DNA from 3 places in the Pseudarthrobacter sp. NPDC080039 genome. Region 1 is predicted to be linked to each of the others. Evidence: riboswitches for the same ligand, from Rfam matches in the RefSeq annotation. Region 1 holds a riboswitch; each other region holds the start of a gene.
The links. A riboswitch is a leader RNA that binds a small molecule or an ion and turns the genes downstream of it on or off. The one in region 1 is predicted to bind thiamine pyrophosphate.

Region 2: another riboswitch for thiamine pyrophosphate. It lies ahead of thiC (phosphomethylpyrimidine synthase ThiC); the one in region 1 lies ahead of thiC (phosphomethylpyrimidine synthase ThiC).
Region 3: another riboswitch for thiamine pyrophosphate. It lies ahead of thiD (bifunctional hydroxymethylpyrimidine kinase/phosphomethylpyrimidine kinase); the one in region 1 lies ahead of thiC (phosphomethylpyrimidine synthase ThiC).

Annotation. Positions count from the first base shown of each region.
Region 1 covers NZ_JBFBKY010000004.1:8,952-14,698, forward strand. The annotation lists gene AB0313_RS05930 (hypothetical protein) at 1-27, opposite strand, end outside; gene AB0313_RS05935 (VOC family protein) at 168-1,043, opposite strand; gene AB0313_RS05940 (amidohydrolase family protein) at 1,144-2,226, opposite strand; TPP riboswitch at 2,304-2,411, shown strand; gene thiC (phosphomethylpyrimidine synthase ThiC) at 2,428-4,233, shown strand; gene AB0313_RS05950 (alpha/beta fold hydrolase) at 4,230-4,964, opposite strand; gene ffh (signal recognition particle protein) at 5,068-5,747, opposite strand, start outside.
Region 2 covers NZ_JBFBKY010000014.1:5,029-10,775, forward strand. The annotation lists gene AB0313_RS14765 (metallophosphoesterase) at 1-798, opposite strand, end outside; gene AB0313_RS14770 (sugar-binding transcriptional regulator) at 1,065-2,015, shown strand; gene AB0313_RS14775 (hypothetical protein) at 2,287-2,766, shown strand; partial or broken gene AB0313_RS14780 (recombinase family protein) at 3,081-3,674, opposite strand; TPP riboswitch at 3,707-3,816, shown strand; gene thiC (phosphomethylpyrimidine synthase ThiC) at 3,814-5,544, shown strand.
Region 3 covers NZ_JBFBKY010000012.1:60,168-65,914, forward strand. The annotation lists gene AB0313_RS13965 (Rne/Rng family ribonuclease) at 1-2,240, shown strand, start outside; TPP riboswitch at 2,407-2,504, shown strand; gene thiD (bifunctional hydroxymethylpyrimidine kinase/phosphomethylpyrimidine kinase) at 2,512-4,032, shown strand; gene rplU (50S ribosomal protein L21) at 4,298-4,606, shown strand; gene rpmA (50S ribosomal protein L27) at 4,668-4,931, shown strand; gene obgE (GTPase ObgE) at 5,050-5,747, shown strand, end outside.

The DNA of each region.
Region 1 (5,747 bases):
GGCAACAAAAATTTCGGTGAAGCCCATGGCGTGTGCCCTTCTTCCGTTGGCGGAACTGCGTGCCGGGCACTGCGTGCTGCCCGTCCGTACGGGATCAGCCTAGTAGCTGCGAAGCTGCCGGCGCACGCAACGGTCCTGGGGCCGGACGCCGCCGGCAGCGCGGTGGCTCAGTGGACGGCCACCCGGATCCGGTTGCGCCACGGGTCTTCGAAGCGGAGCTCGGCTCCCGTGTGGTGCGAGGGCACCCCGGCGACCTTGAGCCGGTCAGCCAGTGCGCCGACGTCGTCACCCGAGGGAACTTCGATGAGCACCTCACCCAGCCCAAGGGTGTCCTTGCGGGGGCCGGCGCCGCGGCTGTTCCAGACGTTCATAGCCATGTGGTGGTGGTAGCGGCCCGCGGAAACGAACAGCGCCTGCCCGTGCCAGCCCGCCGTCTTCTCGAAGCCCAGTGTTCCCACGTAGAAGTCCCGGGCGGTCTGGACGTCGCCCACCTGGAGGTGCACGTGGCCCACGCCAGCGGATGTTTGCCGCTGGCCTTCCAGGGACTGCTCGGTCAGGTGCTGCTCAAGGTAGCGCTGGGGCGGCAGGGCCAGGCTGTCCATGACCACGTCAGTCCCGTTCCAGGACCAGTTGCTGCGCGGCCGGTCCCAGTACAACTCAATGCCGTTTCCTTCGGGATCGGTGAAGTAGAAGGCCTCGCTCACCAGGTGGTCGGCACTCCCGGTGAAGGACCGGGGCTCGTACTGCGCGGCCGTTGCGACGGTGGCGGCAAGGGAAGCCTGGTCCTCGAACAGCAGGGCGGTATGGAACAGGCCCGCCTCCCCCCTGCCGGGAAGGTGCAGCCCAGGCGCGGGCGCCAGGTGGACCAGCGGCCGGCCGAGCCTGCCGAAATAGAGGCCGCCGTCCTGCTCGGCCACCACCTCAAGGCCAAGCGCCCGCTGGTAGTAGTCGGTCATAACCTTCATGTCGCCCACCTTGAGCATCACCGTGCCCATGGCGAGGTCGGCGGGAAGAAGATCCCGGGTGCTGGATGCTGTAGTCACGTGAAGGCTCCTTGCGTTGGAGGCCGTCCCATTGGCGGCCTGTCACACATTAAAATTACTTGAAGCTTCAATTTATTCCAAGTCCCCGCAGCGCCGTGGGTCAGCGGATGATGTGTCCGCCCAGCACCACGTGTTCCAGGGCCTTGATCGTCCCGGGCACCGCCCGTGGATCTTCCCGGCACACCACGACGTCGGCGCGCGCCCCTTCCGCCAGGCCGTCCGCCCCCAGCCAGGCACGCGCTGCCCAGCAGGCCGCGTCAAGGGCTGCAGCCATGGGGAGCCCGGCGCCGTGCAGGGCAAGGATCTCGTCGGCAATCCGGCCGTGCCGGATCACGCTGCCCGCATCCGTGCCGGCAAAAATACGCACGCCGGCGGCATGGGCCTCCGCCACCCGCTCCAGCCTCCGTTCCCACAAGGCCCGCATGTGGGCCGCATAGCGGGGGAACTTGGCGTCGGCCTGCGCCGCAATGTCCGGGAAGGTGGCAATGTTGATCAGCGTGGGAACGATCGGTACGCCCTGTTCGGCGAACCGGGGCAGGTGCCGCGGCAGGAGTCCGGTGGCGTGCTCGATGCAGTCGATCCCTGCGTCCAGCATCTGGTCCAGGGTGTCTTCGGCAAAGCAGTGGGCGGTCACCCGGGCACCTTCGTCGTGGGCCGCCTGGACGGCATCACGTACGACGGCGGCAGGAAAGGAAGGCGCCAGGTCGCCGGCGCTGCGGTCGATCCAGTCCCCCACCAGCTTGACCCAGCCGTCGCCGTCGCGTGCCTGCTTGCGCACGGCCTCCACGAGGCCCTCAGGCTCCACCTCCTCCGCGAAGCCCCGCAGATAGCGGCGGGTACGGGCGATGTGCCGCCCGGCGCGGACCAGCACCGGGAACTCCGTTCCGCCCTGCATCCAGCGGGTATCGGCAGGGGACCCCGCGTCACGGACCAGCAGGGTTCCGGCGGTGAGGTCGGCCAGTGCCTGTTCCCTGGCAACAGGCGGATCCACCGGGCCGGCGGCCCCCAGCCCGATATGGCAGTGCGCGTCCACGAAGCCCGGCAGCACCCATCCGTCGAGCACCCTGCCCGGATGGGTTGCGGGCTTGCTGAAGGTGAGCCTTCCATCCACGGACCACAGCCCGTGCCGTACCTGGTCCGCGGCGGCCAGGACGGGCCCGCGGAAGTGGATGATGTCTGCCATGGGGCTCCTTTCGATGCCCGGTCAGGCTAGCACCGCAATTGTGACAAGCCTCGTCCAGGAGCCTGTGGTAGCTTCGTTCCTGACCACACGGGTGCCCTTGCAGGGGCTGAGATCGGGCTGTTGCAGCCTGCGACCGTTGAACCTGTCCGGATAATGCCGGCGAAGGAAGTGAGTATTCCCTTGAGTACACAAAACACCCAGCTGAACCCTGACCTCCTGCAGTCCGCGGGCGATTTCGGGGACGCATCGGAACAGCCCGTAACCCAGTCACTGAAGTCCCATTCACTCGCCTACGTCGAGGACGAAAAGGCGGGAATCCGGGTGCCGGTGACGGAAATTGCCCTGGAGCCGTCACCCAACGGCCAGGAAAACCCGCCGTTCCGGACCTACCGGACCGCGGGGCCCGGAAGCGACCCCGTGCGCGGCCTGCAGCCCTTCCGCTCGGAGTGGATCGCGGCGCGGGGGGACACCGAGCCCTACAGCGGCCGGGAGCGCAACCTGCTCGACGACGGCCGCTCCGCCGTGCGCCGCGGTGCCGCCTCCGCGGAGTGGAAGGGCGGACAGCCGGAGCCCCGCCGCGCCGTCGACGGCAGGACAGTGACGCAGATGCACTATGCCCGGCAGGGCATCATCACGCAGGAGATGCGCTTTGTGGCGCTGCGCGAAAACTGCGACGTTGAACTGGTCAGGAGCGAGGTGGCCGCAGGCCGCGCCATTATCCCCAACAACATCAACCACCCCGAATCCGAGCCGATGATCATCGGCAAGGCCTTCCTGGTGAAGATCAACGCCAACATCGGCAACTCCGCCGTGACCAGCTCCATCGCGGAGGAAGTGGACAAGCTGCAGTGGGCCACCCAGTGGGGCGCCGACACCGTCATGGACCTGTCCACGGGCGACGACATCCACACGACCCGCGAGTGGATCATCCGCAACTCCCCCGTGCCGATCGGCACCGTGCCGATCTACCAGGCCCTGGAAAAGGTGAACGGCGAAGCCAACGCGTTGACCTGGGAGATCTTCCGCGACACCGTCATTGAACAGTGCGAGCAAGGCGTGGACTACATGACCATCCACGCCGGCGTGCTTCTCCGGTACGTCCCGCTCACGGCAAACCGGGTGACGGGCATCGTCTCCCGGGGCGGATCGATCATGGCGGGCTGGTGCCTGGCCCACCACCAGGAAAACTTCCTGTACACGCACTTCGACGAACTGTGCGAAATCTTCGCCAAGTACGACGTCGCCTTCTCCCTCGGGGACGGCCTGCGCCCCGGTTCCACGGCGGACGCCAACGACGCCGCCCAGTTCGCCGAGCTGGACACGCTTGCCGAGCTCACCCAGCGCGCGTGGGAGTATGACGTACAAGTGATGGTGGAAGGCCCCGGCCACGTTCCCTTCCACCTGGTACGGGAAAACGTGGAGCGCCAGCAGGAGCTGTGCAAGGGTGCGCCCTTCTACACCCTGGGCCCGCTGGTGACCGACGTCGCCCCCGGCTACGACCACATCACCTCGGCAATCGGCGCCACCGAGATCGCCCGTTACGGCACCGCGATGCTCTGCTACGTCACCCCCAAGGAACACCTGGGCCTGCCCAACAAGGACGACGTCAAGACAGGCGTCATCACCTATAAGATCGCCGCCCACGCCGCAGACCTCGCCAAGGGGCACCCGGGGGCGCACGAACGTGATGATGCCCTGTCCAAGGCGCGGTTCGAATTCCGGTGGCGTGACCAGTTCGCCCTGTCTCTGGATCCGGTGACGGCGGAGGCCTTCCACGACGAAACCCTTCCCGCAGAACCCGCCAAGACCGCGCATTTCTGCTCCATGTGCGGGCCGAAGTTCTGCTCCATGCGGATCAGCCAGGACATCCGGGACGAATACGGGTCGGCCGACTCGCAGGCCGCCCTGGCGGAAATGGCCTCCGGCATGCGGGAGAAGAGCCAGGAATTCCTGGCGGCCGGCGGCAAGGTGTACCTGCCGGAGCTGCGGGTTCCCGCGGACAGCTAGGACGCCCGGGCCGGCTGGCTCCGGCTGACCTGGCTGATGAACTGCCGGATGGTCCGGTCCCCATCCGGGGAGTCATGGGGCCGGTGCCCTCCCGCGGCAACGCGGTGCAGGGCGCCGGTCTCCCGCAGGTAACCGGCAATTTCCTCGTACAACGGCTCCCAGCCACCGGTCAGGACGAGGGTGGGCACGCCGGGAACAATGTGCAGCGGGGCCTCCCAGGACGGCGCCTGGAGCCGAAGCCTGCGGGCGGAGCGTTTTTCCTCAACGGTGGCTGGCTGCTGGAGGTCGGTGGCGTAGATCCGGCGGACGAATTCGCGCTGGAAGTCGTCATCGCTGAGCTGGTGGCGGACGTCGAAGAGGGGCTGCATCAGGCTGATGTGCGCTGACGTGGCCGGCAGTTCCGCAGTCAGCGACAGGCAGGCCGGCTCAACCAGCGTCAACGAGAAGACCAGGTCCGGACGTTCCACCGCGGCCATCATGGCCGGGATCGCGCCCTGGGAGTGTGCCACCACATGTCCCCCGGCGGCACCGCGGCCATCGTCGGCCAGCGACCCCAGGACGATGGCAGTATCTGCGGCAAAGGAGGACTCCAGGGGCTCCGCGACGGCGTCATAGCCATGCCGCCGGAGGAACAGGGCGTCGTAGGCCAATGCCATGCCGTGCTGGCGGGGCCATGCCGCGGCGCCAAAGGCTCCGGCGCCGTGCACGAACACTACCCTCTGCTTGAACATGTCCCAACCCTATTCCACGGTGCCGACATCCCAACGAAGAAGCGCCAGGTGTCGTCTTGAACGGTCAAGACGGCACCTGGCGCTTCCTGATTACGCGAAACTGCTACTTGCCCAGGAACTTGTCGAAGCCCTTGGGCAGGTTGAGCTGCGAGGGATCGAAATCGCCGCCCTGCCCGAAGGCGGCGCCGGTGGGCATCGCCTTGGCAGCGTTGGCCCGGCGCGCTTCTGCCTCCTTGCGCTCCTGGGCCGCCTTGGCGGGGTTGCCTGACTTGGCCTTCTTCTTGGGCGCGTTCTTGGCGTTCTTCCGGGACCCGCCGCCGGCACCGGGCAGCCCGGGCATGCCCGGCATCCCTGGCATTCCGCCCTGGGCCATCTTCTTCATCATCTTCTGGGCCTGGGCGAAGCGCTCCAGCAGGCCGTTGACCTCGGAGACGTGGACGCCGGAGCCGCGGGCGATGCGGGCGCGGCGCGAGCCATTGATGATCTTCGGCGCAAGCCGCTCGTGCGGGGTCATGGACCGGACGATTGCTTCGACGCGGTCGATCTCGCGCTCATCGAACTGCTCCAACTGCTGCCGGATGTTCTGCGCACCGGGCATCATCATGAGCATTTTCTTCATGGAGCCCATGTTGCGGATCTGCTGCATCTGGGCCAGGAAGTCCTCGAGGGTGAAATCTTCCTGGTCGGCGAATTTCTTCGCCATCCGGGCAGCTTCATCCTTGTCCCAGGCCTTTTCGGCCTGTTCGATGAGCGTGAGGATGTCGCCCATGTCCAGGATGCGCG
Region 2 (5,747 bases), on a different contig from region 1:
TTCAAGTTCTCCCGGGATGTCAACGACCGAGGCAGTCATTCCGTCCGCACGAATGTCAATAAGGGAAAAAGCACCATGGTTCCACCCTCGGATGTGGGCGTTCTCGGCCAAAACATCCTGGCTGTAGGCAAGGGAAGGGCCACACCAAACCAGCATCCCGTGCCACACCGCTGAGCAGGGGTGATGGTAGTGGCCAGCCACGATGCCCCTTACGTCACTGCCTTCTAGCGCCTTGGCTAGATCGGCAGAATTGCGTAGTCCGGCAAACCGCAGCTGAGGCATGGGGGAGGAAATGGGAGGATGATGCATGCTTAGGACAGTGCCCAGGGGCGCAGATTCGGAGGACATGGAAGCGATCCAGTTCAGCTGTTCGGCACTCAGCTCTCCGTATGATCGACCGGGGACGGAAGAATCGACTATCAGGAGCCTGGCGCCGCCAACCATCCTCATGTGGTCATGGGTGTCTCCCGGGCGCCTCACAGCACTTGACGGAATGACTCCAAATAGGGCTTCGAACTTTTCCCGGTCGTCATGATTACCCATCATTGCTACCACCGGACGGCGGAGGGCCTCCTCAAGGAGTTCACTGAACTGCAATACCTCGTCGTAGTCCCAGCCGGAAGTTCTGTCGACGAGGTCGCCGGTCAAAAGGATAATGTCCGGAGCTGGCTCCACCGTCATCATCATGTCCATGACCGTGGCCAACCGGAGGCTGATGTTTCCCTTGGCGTGAAGGAGTGCGTTTGGGTTCATAGTGTGGAGGTCGCTGATTTGAAGGAAACGGACACTCACGCCCATCGGCAATCCTCCTATCTGTCTCTAAGCTGAAGGAAAGGTGTTCCCATTAACCGTGTGCATATTTGTGCAAACCATGCTCAACCACGTGTAGACTAATTGAAGCCGACACACGTGGCATGCACAAGTCCCTTGGCGTTGCTATTGTGGCGGGAATCACCATCCGGGAGAGAAGGACTGATGGATCTGCCCATTGATTGCCTGCCGACCCTGGAGGCCCGCGCTTCGGTGATGCCGGAGACGGCCCCCCTGTCACCCGGGCACAACTGATGCCCTCCCCCCGGGAACCTGCACTCCTCGCCCGCGCAGCGCGTCTCTACTACGTAGAGGGTCGGTCGCAGGCTGAAGTTGCAACTGCGATCGGGGTGTCCCGGTCCAACGTCTCCCGAGTTCTCGCCGCGGCGCGTGAACAGGGGATAGTCGAAATCCGAATCAATGACTCCTTTGACCGCGATCCACAGCTTGAACAGGAATTGCAGAGGGCCTTCGGGCTGCTGGAATGCCGTGTAGCTTCGCGGAATGATTTCCAATCGCCGCTGCTGCAGGTCGGCGGCCTGGGAGCCTCGTGGGTCAAGGAGAACCTCCCCGACGCCGGCTCCATAGCCCTATCGTGGGGGTCGTCGGTGCAGGCTGTCGTTGACAGTGTTGAAGCGGAGCCCATCCACACTGGACTGCAAGTTCTTCCGCTGATCGGCGGCCTCTCAATCGTTGATGCCGCCGCGGACGGTAATGTCCTGGTCCGCTCCCTTGCCCTTAAGCTTGGTGCCGATGACGCACGGTTGCATGCGCCCGCCGTCGTTGGTTCGCAAGAGAGCCGAGACACCTTCCTCCGAGAACCCTCAATCCGCAACGTCCTGGACGCCGCCTGTAAGGCAGAGTTCGCCTTGGTGGGCATAGGGTCGGTCGGGAGCGGTGCGTCTGCATCCATCATTGACGCGATGCAATTCACCCCGGCCGAGCTGGAGCAGTTCCTCGCATCAGGGGCAGTCGGCGACTGTTGCACCAGGTTCTTTGACGAGCACGGAGCGCCCGTCGACTCTCCGGCCGATGGTCGGGTGGTCAGCATTGACCTACACGCGCTGCGCAACATCAAACGGGTTGTGGGCGTCGCGACGGGGGCGAACAAGGCTTCGGGCGTGCGGGGCGCCATCCTCGGAGGGTTTATCGATGTCCTCATTATCGACTCAGCTCTCGCAGCCGCCCTCCTCTCACTCCAATAGAACCAAGCGCACATATGTGAGTATTCAGCGCTTTCTTGTGCAAACACGGGCTCCCGCAGTATGATGTCCATCACGCGATGCTGCGAGGATCCGATTGTCTTTGTCTAGGCAGCCGAATCCCCGCAAGTCATCACTGCTCAGTAACTCGTTGCCGGGCAGTGAAGGTGCGGGTGAACCCAAAAAGTCCACACGCGTAAATTCGCTGCTTACCGGCCAGAGGTCAGCAAGATACGGGCCGCCAAGCTTCGAATCAGTCGAAGGATGGAATGAAATGCGACTTGCTCATATGGATACTTTCCACACCCCGTTTGGGATGAGGCGTCGAGTCATCGCCGCTACGCAAGGTTGTACCGGCTGGATTAACAAGACGACACTCCGCCTGTTAGAACCCCCGGGGTCTTCGAAGATGTCGCTATCGGATGATTCAAAAGAGTCCTTCACTCCGAACGAAGCCGCCGCCCTCTTGGCCGCGCTCATCCGGATCGCCCAGATCAACGGAGAGATCTCAGAAGACAGGGAACGCCGCCTGGCAGACCAATGCCGCCAAGAACTTCTAAAAATCCGGGATGAGACCGACCTATGGAACAGTCAAACAATCCTGGATACGCTGAGCGAGCTCATCATGCGCTTGACCCTCCGAACTCAAGACAACGTCCTTCAAACGCTTTCACCTAAAAGGATGGCAGGACTGAAGGCTGCCCTGTTTGAGGCTGATAGCTCCAGTCGGCTCAGAAGCGGCCGAGCTCAGTAAATTCTGCTATCCCCTTGTTCGGCTGACCGCCAAACCCTTCGTCCCCGCAAGACGAAGTTCCGAAAGACTGTCAGATTTACTCGCTTGTCGTCGCAGATTTCTTCTCTAACGGCTACCTACCTTTTATGACGAAACGGCAAGGCGCGAGACCCCGGCCGAGAAAATCAGCAACATCGATGGCCCCCGACCGTACCGTGCGGCTGCGAATCGCGATGGCTACTCCCCTGCGAGACGTAAAAAGCCGAAAATGAAGATTCCGTCGAGCTAAGGATGCGGAGGATTCGGCACATCGGCGGCGCCGGCAAGGGAGCGGTTTACTCGAGCTTGGCGTGGCGCAGGTACTGGTAGACGGGTCTCGCGGCAGATCCCGTAGTCACGGGCAAGTAAGGCTTTTGGTACACCGCTGCCGGCGCGCTGGACCAGTTCGGCTGCGCGTTCCGGTGTGCGGGTATTTTCCCGTCCTTTGTAGGCGCGGCACTGATTAGCCAGGGGGATGCCTTCCTTTTGGCGTTGCCTAATGAGGGAGCGTTCGAATTCGGCGATGGCATCCATAACGGAGAGCATGAGATGGGCATGGAGGAGTCCTCACCGGTGAAGAAGGCTCTCTTCGACGAACTTCACGCGCACGCCTTTGCGGGTAAGGCCTTGGACCAGAGCCCGCAGATCGTCCAAGCTCCGGGCGAGCCGGCCCATGCTGTGCACCACCACGGTGCCGTCGCGGGCGAACTGCAGCAGTTCCGTGAGTTGCGGCCGGCTGTGTCCCTGCCGGAGGCCTTGTCCGTGAAGATCCTATCCAGGACCTGGCCTTCGAGCTGGCATTTACCATTCTGGGCCCGCGTGCTCACGCGCCCGTATCCAATCCGGCCCCGGCGGAGCGCGGCGCGGTACTCGCGGCTACTCCGACATATTTTCCCCCAGCCCACGGTCTCTGTAAGCTTGGTCACATCCACACGGGGGCCCTGGTGCAGGGGCTGAGATCGGGCTGATGCAGTCCGTGACCGTTGAACCTGTCCGGGTCATGCCGGCGAAGGAAGTAGGAAATCACTCATGAACGCCATGAATTCGCATTCGCTCGCCTATGCCCACGACCCGGAGCACGGCATTAGCGTCCCTGTCACGGAGATCGCCTTGGAGGATTCGCCGAACGGGATGAAGAATCCCCCCTTCACGGTCTACCGGACAGCTGGGCCGGGCAGTGATCCGGTGATCGGCCTGGAGCCGTTCCGGTCCGAATGGATCGAACTGCGGGCCGATACCGAGCCTTACGGTGGCCGGGAACGGAACCTGCTTGATGACGGCAAGTCCGCGGTGCGGCGCGGTGCTGCTTCGGCCGAGTGGAAGGGTGCCCAGCCTGTTCCCCGGCGTGCCGTAGACGGCCGGACCGTCACCCAGATGCACTACGCCCGCCAGGGCATCATCACCCCGGAGATGCGCTTCGTGGCGGTACGGGAGAACTGCGACGTTGAACTGGTCCGCTCCGAAGTCGCCGCCGGCCGGGCGATCATCCCGAACAACATCAACCACCCCGAGTCCGAGCCGATGATCATCGGCAAAGCGTTCCTGGTGAAGATCAACGCCAACATCGGCAACTCCGCCGTGACGTCCTCCATTGCCGAGGAGGTAGACAAACTGCAGTGGGCGGCCCAATGGGGCGCCGACACCGTGATGGACCTCTCAACCGGGGATGACATCCACACCACCCGTGAATGGATCATCCGCAACTCACCCGTCCCGATCGGCACCGTGCCGATCTACCAAGCGCTGGAAAAAGTCAATGGGCAAGCCAACGAGTTGACGTGGGAGATCTACCGCGACACCGTGATCGAACAGTGCGAGCAGGGCGTGGACTACATGACCGTCCACGCCGGCGTGCTGCTGCGCTACGTACCCCTGACCGCAAACCGGGTGACGGGGATCGTGTCCCGTGGCGGGTCAATCATGGCGGGTTGGTGCCTGGCCCACCATCAGGAGAACTTCCTGTACACGCACTTCGACGAGCTCTGCGAGATTTTCGCGAAGTACGACGTCGCGTTCTCCCTCGGTGACGGTCTGCGCCCGGGTTCCACGGCGGATGCCAACGACGCGGCCCAGTTCGCCGAACTGGACACCCTGGCCGAACTGACAAAGCGCGCCTGGACGTACGATGTGCAGGTCATGGTCGAAGGACCCGGTCACATCCCGTTCCACCTGGTCCGTGAAAACGTCGAACGCCAGCAGGAACTCTGCGACGGCGCACCCTTTTACACCCTGGGGCCGTTGGTCACGGACGTTGCACCGGGGTATGACCACATCACCTCAGCCATCGGAGCGACGGAGATCGCCCGGTACGGCACCGCCATGCTGTGCTACGTCACGCCCAAGGAGCACCTCGGGTTGCCGAACAAGGATGACGTGAAGACCGGAGTGATCACCTATAAGATCGCAGCCCACGCCGCGGACCTCGCCAAAGGCCACCCCGGCGCCCACGAACGCGACAACGCCCTCTCGAAGGCCCGGTTCGAATTCCGCTGGCGCGACCAATTCGCGCTGTCCCTGGACCCGGTCACGGCGGAGGAGTTCCACGACGAGACGCTGCCCGCGGAGCCGGCCAAGACGGCGCATTTCTGTTCAATGTGCGGGCCGAAGTTCTGTTCCATGCGGATCAGTCAGGACATCCGGGACCAGTTCGGTGGAGCGTCCGAGCAGGAAGTAATCGCGGGCATGAACGCCAAGAGCGCAGAGTTCCGCGAAGCCGGTGGCAAGGTTTACCTGCCCGAACCTGTCCGCCTCAACCCCTAAAACCCCCGGGCCTGCCGCCCAAGCCGCAGGCCCGGGCACCCCCTGCTCCACGAACACTGGCGCGCATCCATGACCAGACCCCGCAGCAGGGCAACCGGTAACACCGCCAAAAGGCTCGCGTTCAGAGTCGCCCCCTAGTTCGGCCCGATTTCTGCTCTCGGGAAGTCTGCTGTGGCGGTTCCCGCCTGCGGAGAGGGGTAGCT
Region 3 (5,747 bases), on a different contig from region 1:
GTGAATCCCGCGACACCGGCCGCCGCCGCACCGTCATCACCGAGGCAGAGTTCCTGGCGCGCCGGGAGTCCGTCGACCGCCAGATGATCGTTCGCCAGCGCGACGACAGGATCCAGATCGCCGTCCTCGAAGACGGCGTCCTGGCAGAACACTTCGTGTCCAAGACCCAGCAGGACTCACTGATCGGCAACGTGTACCTGGGCAAGGTGCAGAACGTGCTGCCGTCAATGGAAGCTGCATTCGTCGACATCGGCCGGGGCCGCAACGCCGTCCTCTACGCCGGCGAGGTCAACTGGGAAGCCGTGAACCTCGAGGGCAAGCAGCGCCGCATCGAAAACGCGCTCAAGTCCGGCGACACCGTGCTGGTCCAGGTCACCAAGGACCCCGTGGGCCACAAGGGTGCCCGCCTGACCAGCCAGATCTCGCTTCCCGGACGCTACCTGGTCTACGTGCCCGGCGGCTCAATGACGGGCATCTCCCGCAAGCTGCCCGACGTCGAACGCAACCGGCTCAAGCGCATCCTCAAGGACCGCCTGCCCGAGCACGCCGGCGTCATTGTCCGTACTGCCGCCGAGGGCGCTTCCGAGGAAGAGCTGACGCACGACATCAACCGGCTGCGCGCCCAGTGGGAAGGCATCGAAAGCCAGGCCGCGTCCACCAAGATCCTGGCTCCGGAACTGCTGTACGGCGAACCGGACCTGACCATCAAGGTCGTCCGAGACGTCTTCAACGAAGACTTCTCCAAGCTCATCGTTTCCGGCGAGGAAGCCTGGGACACCATCGAGGCCTACGTCACCTACGTGGCACCTGACCTGGTGGGGCGGCTCGAGAAGTGGACCAAGGACCAGGACATCTTCTCCGCCTGGCGCATCGACGAACAGATCCACAAGGCCCTTGAGCGCAAGGTCTTCCTGCCCTCCGGCGGGTCCCTGGTGATCGACCGCACCGAGGCCATGACAGTGGTGGACGTCAACACCGGCAAGTTCACCGGCAGCGGCGGCAACCTCGAGGAAACCGTCACCAAGAACAACCTCGAAGCAGCCGAAGAAGTGGTGCGCCAGCTGCGCCTGCGCGACATCGGCGGCATTATCGTCATCGACTTCATCGACATGGTCCTCGAATCCAACCGCGACCTTGTCCTGCGCCGGCTGGTGGAGTGCCTGGGCCGGGACCGGACCAAGCACCAGGTGGCCGAAGTGACGTCGCTGGGCCTTGTCCAGATGACCCGCAAGCGCATGGGCACCGGGTTGCTGGAAGTCTTTGGCGAGCAGTGTGAGGCCTGCGCCGGCCGCGGCGTGGTCACCCACGACGATCCGGTGGAACACCGCCGCGCAAACATCGTGGCCGCCGAGCACCACGTCCAGCGCACCGACAGCCGCCCCGAACCGCGGGCCGAGGTGCACCGTCCCGAGGCGCAGCGGACCGACAACGCCCAGCAGGGACCCCGTTCCGAGCGCAAGCGCCGGCGCGGACGCGGCGGCCAGCAACCCGAGGCTGCGCCGGTGCCCGCGGTGCAGGTCCACACGGTCCTGCCGGAGGCGGCAGACGCGGAGCGGCACGCCAAAGCAGAAGCCACCCGGCTTGCCCTGGCAAACATCGCGGCTGCTGCCCATGCCGCCCATCTGCACGACGATGAGGTGGCGGCTGCCCGGCAGGTGCCACCGGCTCCGCCTGCGCCTGCACCCATGGAGGAGAAGCACGACGCCGACGCCCCGGCCCGACCGGCGGCTGTCCTGACCTTCGGGGGAGAGGAAGTCCCGCTTCCCTTCGTGGAGCACGCGGAGGAGCACCACCCCAAGCCGGCCCTGACCCTGGACCGGCTCGCAGAAGCGTTCGCCCACCTGGGCCAGCCCGCATCCTCTGTCGAGGATGCACCCGGCAAGGCCGCCGCTGCCCCGACGGGCGCCGAACCTGCAGCTGACCAGCCGGCACCGGAAGGGCGGACTGCCGGGGGAGGGGAAGCGCGCGCCACCGTTGATGCTCCGGCTGAAAAGGACTATTCGGACCACACTCTGGAGCAGTCCCGGCAGCGGCGGCCGCGCCGCCACCGCGCTGCCAGCCGTGCCCAGGGCGCCGCCAACGAGACCGCGGTGCAGCACCACGAGAGTGTCCAGGCGACCGCGTCGGGCCACTCCCACGAGGCCAAGGCCCCGGAGACCGCTGTTCCGTCGGCTGAGGTGGGCAAGGCCGCCGAGGAACCGATCATCCTCGGTGTCGGTGTGCCCGCTTCGGAGCTGTAAGCCACACGTCCGGAACGGACAGCAGCACAGAAACAGCCAGGAGTCCCCGTTTTGTGGACAGTTCCCCCTGTAAGTACAGGGGGAATTCTCCGCACGGCGGGGATTTCTGCTGGGTGCAGGGAAGGGGCTGTCACCTTTTTCCGGATGCGCGCCAGCGGCTAGGCTGGACCTCGACACGGGGTGCCGAGCAGAAGGCCGGCTGAGATCCAGACCCGTTGAACCTGTCCGGCTAGCACCGGCGAAGGGATGTCTCTTGTCTACGACCCTTTCCATGACCCTTCCGGCCGTACCGGGTGCTCCTGCGGGGGCGCCCGTGGGCCGCGACGTTCCACGGGTACTTTCCATCGCGGGCTCCGATCCCTCGGGTGGAGCAGGGATCCAGGCAGACCTGAAAAGCATCGCCGCCCACGGTGGATACGGCATGGCCGTGATTACGGCCCTCACCGCACAGAACACACGGGGGGTGCAGGCCGTGCACGTTCCCCCGGTTGCGTTCCTGGCGCAGCAGCTGGACGCCGTCAGCGACGACATCAGCATCGACGCCGTCAAGATCGGCATGCTGGGAGATGAAGCGGTAATCCGCACTGTCCGCGGCTGGCTGGAGAAAGTACGTCCCGCCGTCGTGGTCCTGGACCCGGTGATGGTGGCAACCAGCGGTGACCGGCTGCTCAAGGAATCCGCCGAAGCTGCCCTCCGGGAACTGCTGCCTCTTGCCCATCTCATTACCCCCAACCTGCCCGAGCTTGCCATGCTGGTGGGGGCGGAGCCGGCGGAGAGCTGGGACGCGGCCCTGGACCAGGGGAAGCAGTTGGCGAAGACCACCGGAGCCACGGTACTGGTGAAGGGCGGCCACTTGGCGGGGACGGACTGCCCTGACGCGCTGGTCAACGCCTCAGGCCTGCTGGCACAGGACGTGGTGGAAGTCCGGGGCAACCGGATTGCCACCCGCAACAGCCACGGCACCGGCTGCTCCCTGTCTTCTGCGATGGCCACCGTGCAGGCCCGGGTGGGCGACTGGGAAGCGTCGCTGCGGACCGTGAAGCCCTGGCTCGCCGGTGCGCTTGAGAACTCCGGAGAGCTGGAGGTGGGCCACGGGAACGGGCCCGTGCACCACTTCCACCACCTGCGGCCCGCCCTTCATGAAGGGGGCTTCGCTGCCCGGCTGTGGGACGAAGCCCAACAGGACCTCGACGACATCTACGCGCTGGACTTTATCCGGAGCCTGGGCTCGGGCGAGCTTGAGGAGAAGGACTTCGCCTACTACCTGGCCCAGGATGCCCTTTACCTCAACGGCTACTCCAGGGTCCTGGCCCGGGCCAGCGCCCTCGCACCATCGGAAGCCGAGCAGCTGTTCTGGGCCGGCTCCGCACAGCAGTGCCTCGAGGTGGAATCGGAACTCCACCGCTCCTGGCTGAGTAGCCGCCCGGCGCAGAGCGGACTGGGCCCCGTCACAAAGGCATACGTGGACCACCTCACCGCGGCGTCGGCGTCGGGCAGCTATGCAGTCCTGGCTGCCGCCGTCCTGCCCTGTTTCTGGCTCTACGCCGAAGTGGGGGAGAAGCTCCACGCGCGGTTCGTTGCCGCCGGTGAGCCTGACGGGCACGCCTACGCCGCGTGGCTCCGCACCTATGCGGATGAGGCGTTTGCCGCGGCCACCCGCCGGGCCATATCGATCGTTGACGCCGCCGGACGGAACGCCTCTGCGCAGGAGAGGGCAGCGATGCTGACCGCGTTCAAACAGTCCTGCCGCCTGGAGGTGGCTTTCTTCGACGCGCCGAGGCTGCATTCCTGACGTTTGCAGGCCGGGCCGCCGCTATTATGGAGGGGCGCGGTTGCGGTGCAGTCTGCCGGCCCTGTGGTTCCTACCACAGCCGGCCCGCCGGAACCAGCCTCATTTGCGGCCGAAGACGGATTTAGCGTATTCTGGATCTTCGGTGCTTACGCCAACACTTGGGTTATGACCCCACGGCGTTGAGGCACAGCGGGAACCCAGGCTTTTAGCATGTCGGTTCCGCACGCAAATTTTGTAATAAACGTCGAGAGAAGTGAGTTCCCAAGTGGTGTACGCGATTGTCCGCGCAGGCGGCCGCCAAGAGAAGGTTTCCGTTGGAGACTTCGTTACCCTGAACCGCGTCGCCGGTGGAGCCGGCAGCACCATCGAGCTGCCCGCACTGCTCCTGGTTGATGGTGACAAGGTCACCTCCGCCGCCGCTGACCTGGCCAAGGTAACTGTTACGGCTGAAATCCTCCAGGACCTGCGTGGTCCTAAGATTGTCATCCAGAAGTACAAGAACAAGACCGGTTACAAGAAGCGCCAGGGTCACCGCCAGGAACTGACCAAGGTCAAGATCACCGGCATCAAGTAACCACCGGTTACTGTTCAGGTATTTCAACAGATTCCCCAGAATTTAAAGGCAGGCATTTCAGATGGCACATAAAAAGGGCGCGAGCTCCACTCGCAACGGCCGCGATTCCAACGCTCAGTACCTCGGCGTCAAGCGCTTCGGCGGCCAGGTAGTTTCCGCAGGCGAAATCATCGTCCGCCAGCGTGGCACCCACTTCCACCCGGGCGCCGGCGTTGGCCGTGGCGGCGACGACACCCTGTTCGCCCTGACCCCGGGCGCCGTTGAATTCGGCACCCGCCGCGGTCGTCGCGTAGTCAACATCGTTGCTGCTGCAGCTGCAGAGTAACAACCAGTTCTGAAGCGGTGGAGCGGGCCTGAGGGTCCGCTCCACTGTTCTTTTAAGCGCATTACAATCGATGTGGCGTCCGCGGACGCCCACACAGACACCACTCGAGGAGATCCACGTGGCCAGCTTTGTAGACCGGGTAGTCCTGCACGTATCCGGCGGATCCGGCGGCCACGGATGCGTCTCCGTCCACCGTGAGAAGTTCAAGCCACTGGGCGGCCCCGACGGCGGAAATGGCGGCAACGGCGGCGACGTGATCCTTCGCGTCGACCACCAGACCACCACCCTCCTGGACTACCACCACGCACCCCACCGGCACGCCAGCAACGGCGGCCCCGGCATGGGTGACTGGCGCGGCGGGAAAAACGGCGAAACCCTGGTGCTGCCCGTCCCGGACGGCACCGTGGTCAAGACCAAGGACGGTGAGGTACTGGCTGACCTCGTCGGCGAAGGTGCCGAGTTCGTGGCGGCCGCAGGCGGCCTGGGCGGCCTGGGCAACGCTGCCCTTTCCTCGCAAAAACGCCGCGCCCCCGGCTTCGCGCTGCTCGGCATCGAGGGCGACTCCCGCGACATCGTCCTGGAACTGAAGTCAATTGCGGACATCGCGCTGGTGGGCTTCCCGTCCGCCGGGAAATCCAGCCTCATCGCAGCCATGTCCGCTGCCCGCCCCAAGATCGCCGACTACCCCTTCACCACGCTGGTTCCCAACCTCGGGGTAGTCCAGGCGGGAGACGTGCGTTTTACCATCGCCGACGTTCCCGGGCTCATCGAAGGCGCCAGCGAGGGACGCGGCCTGGGCCACCACTTCCTGCGCCA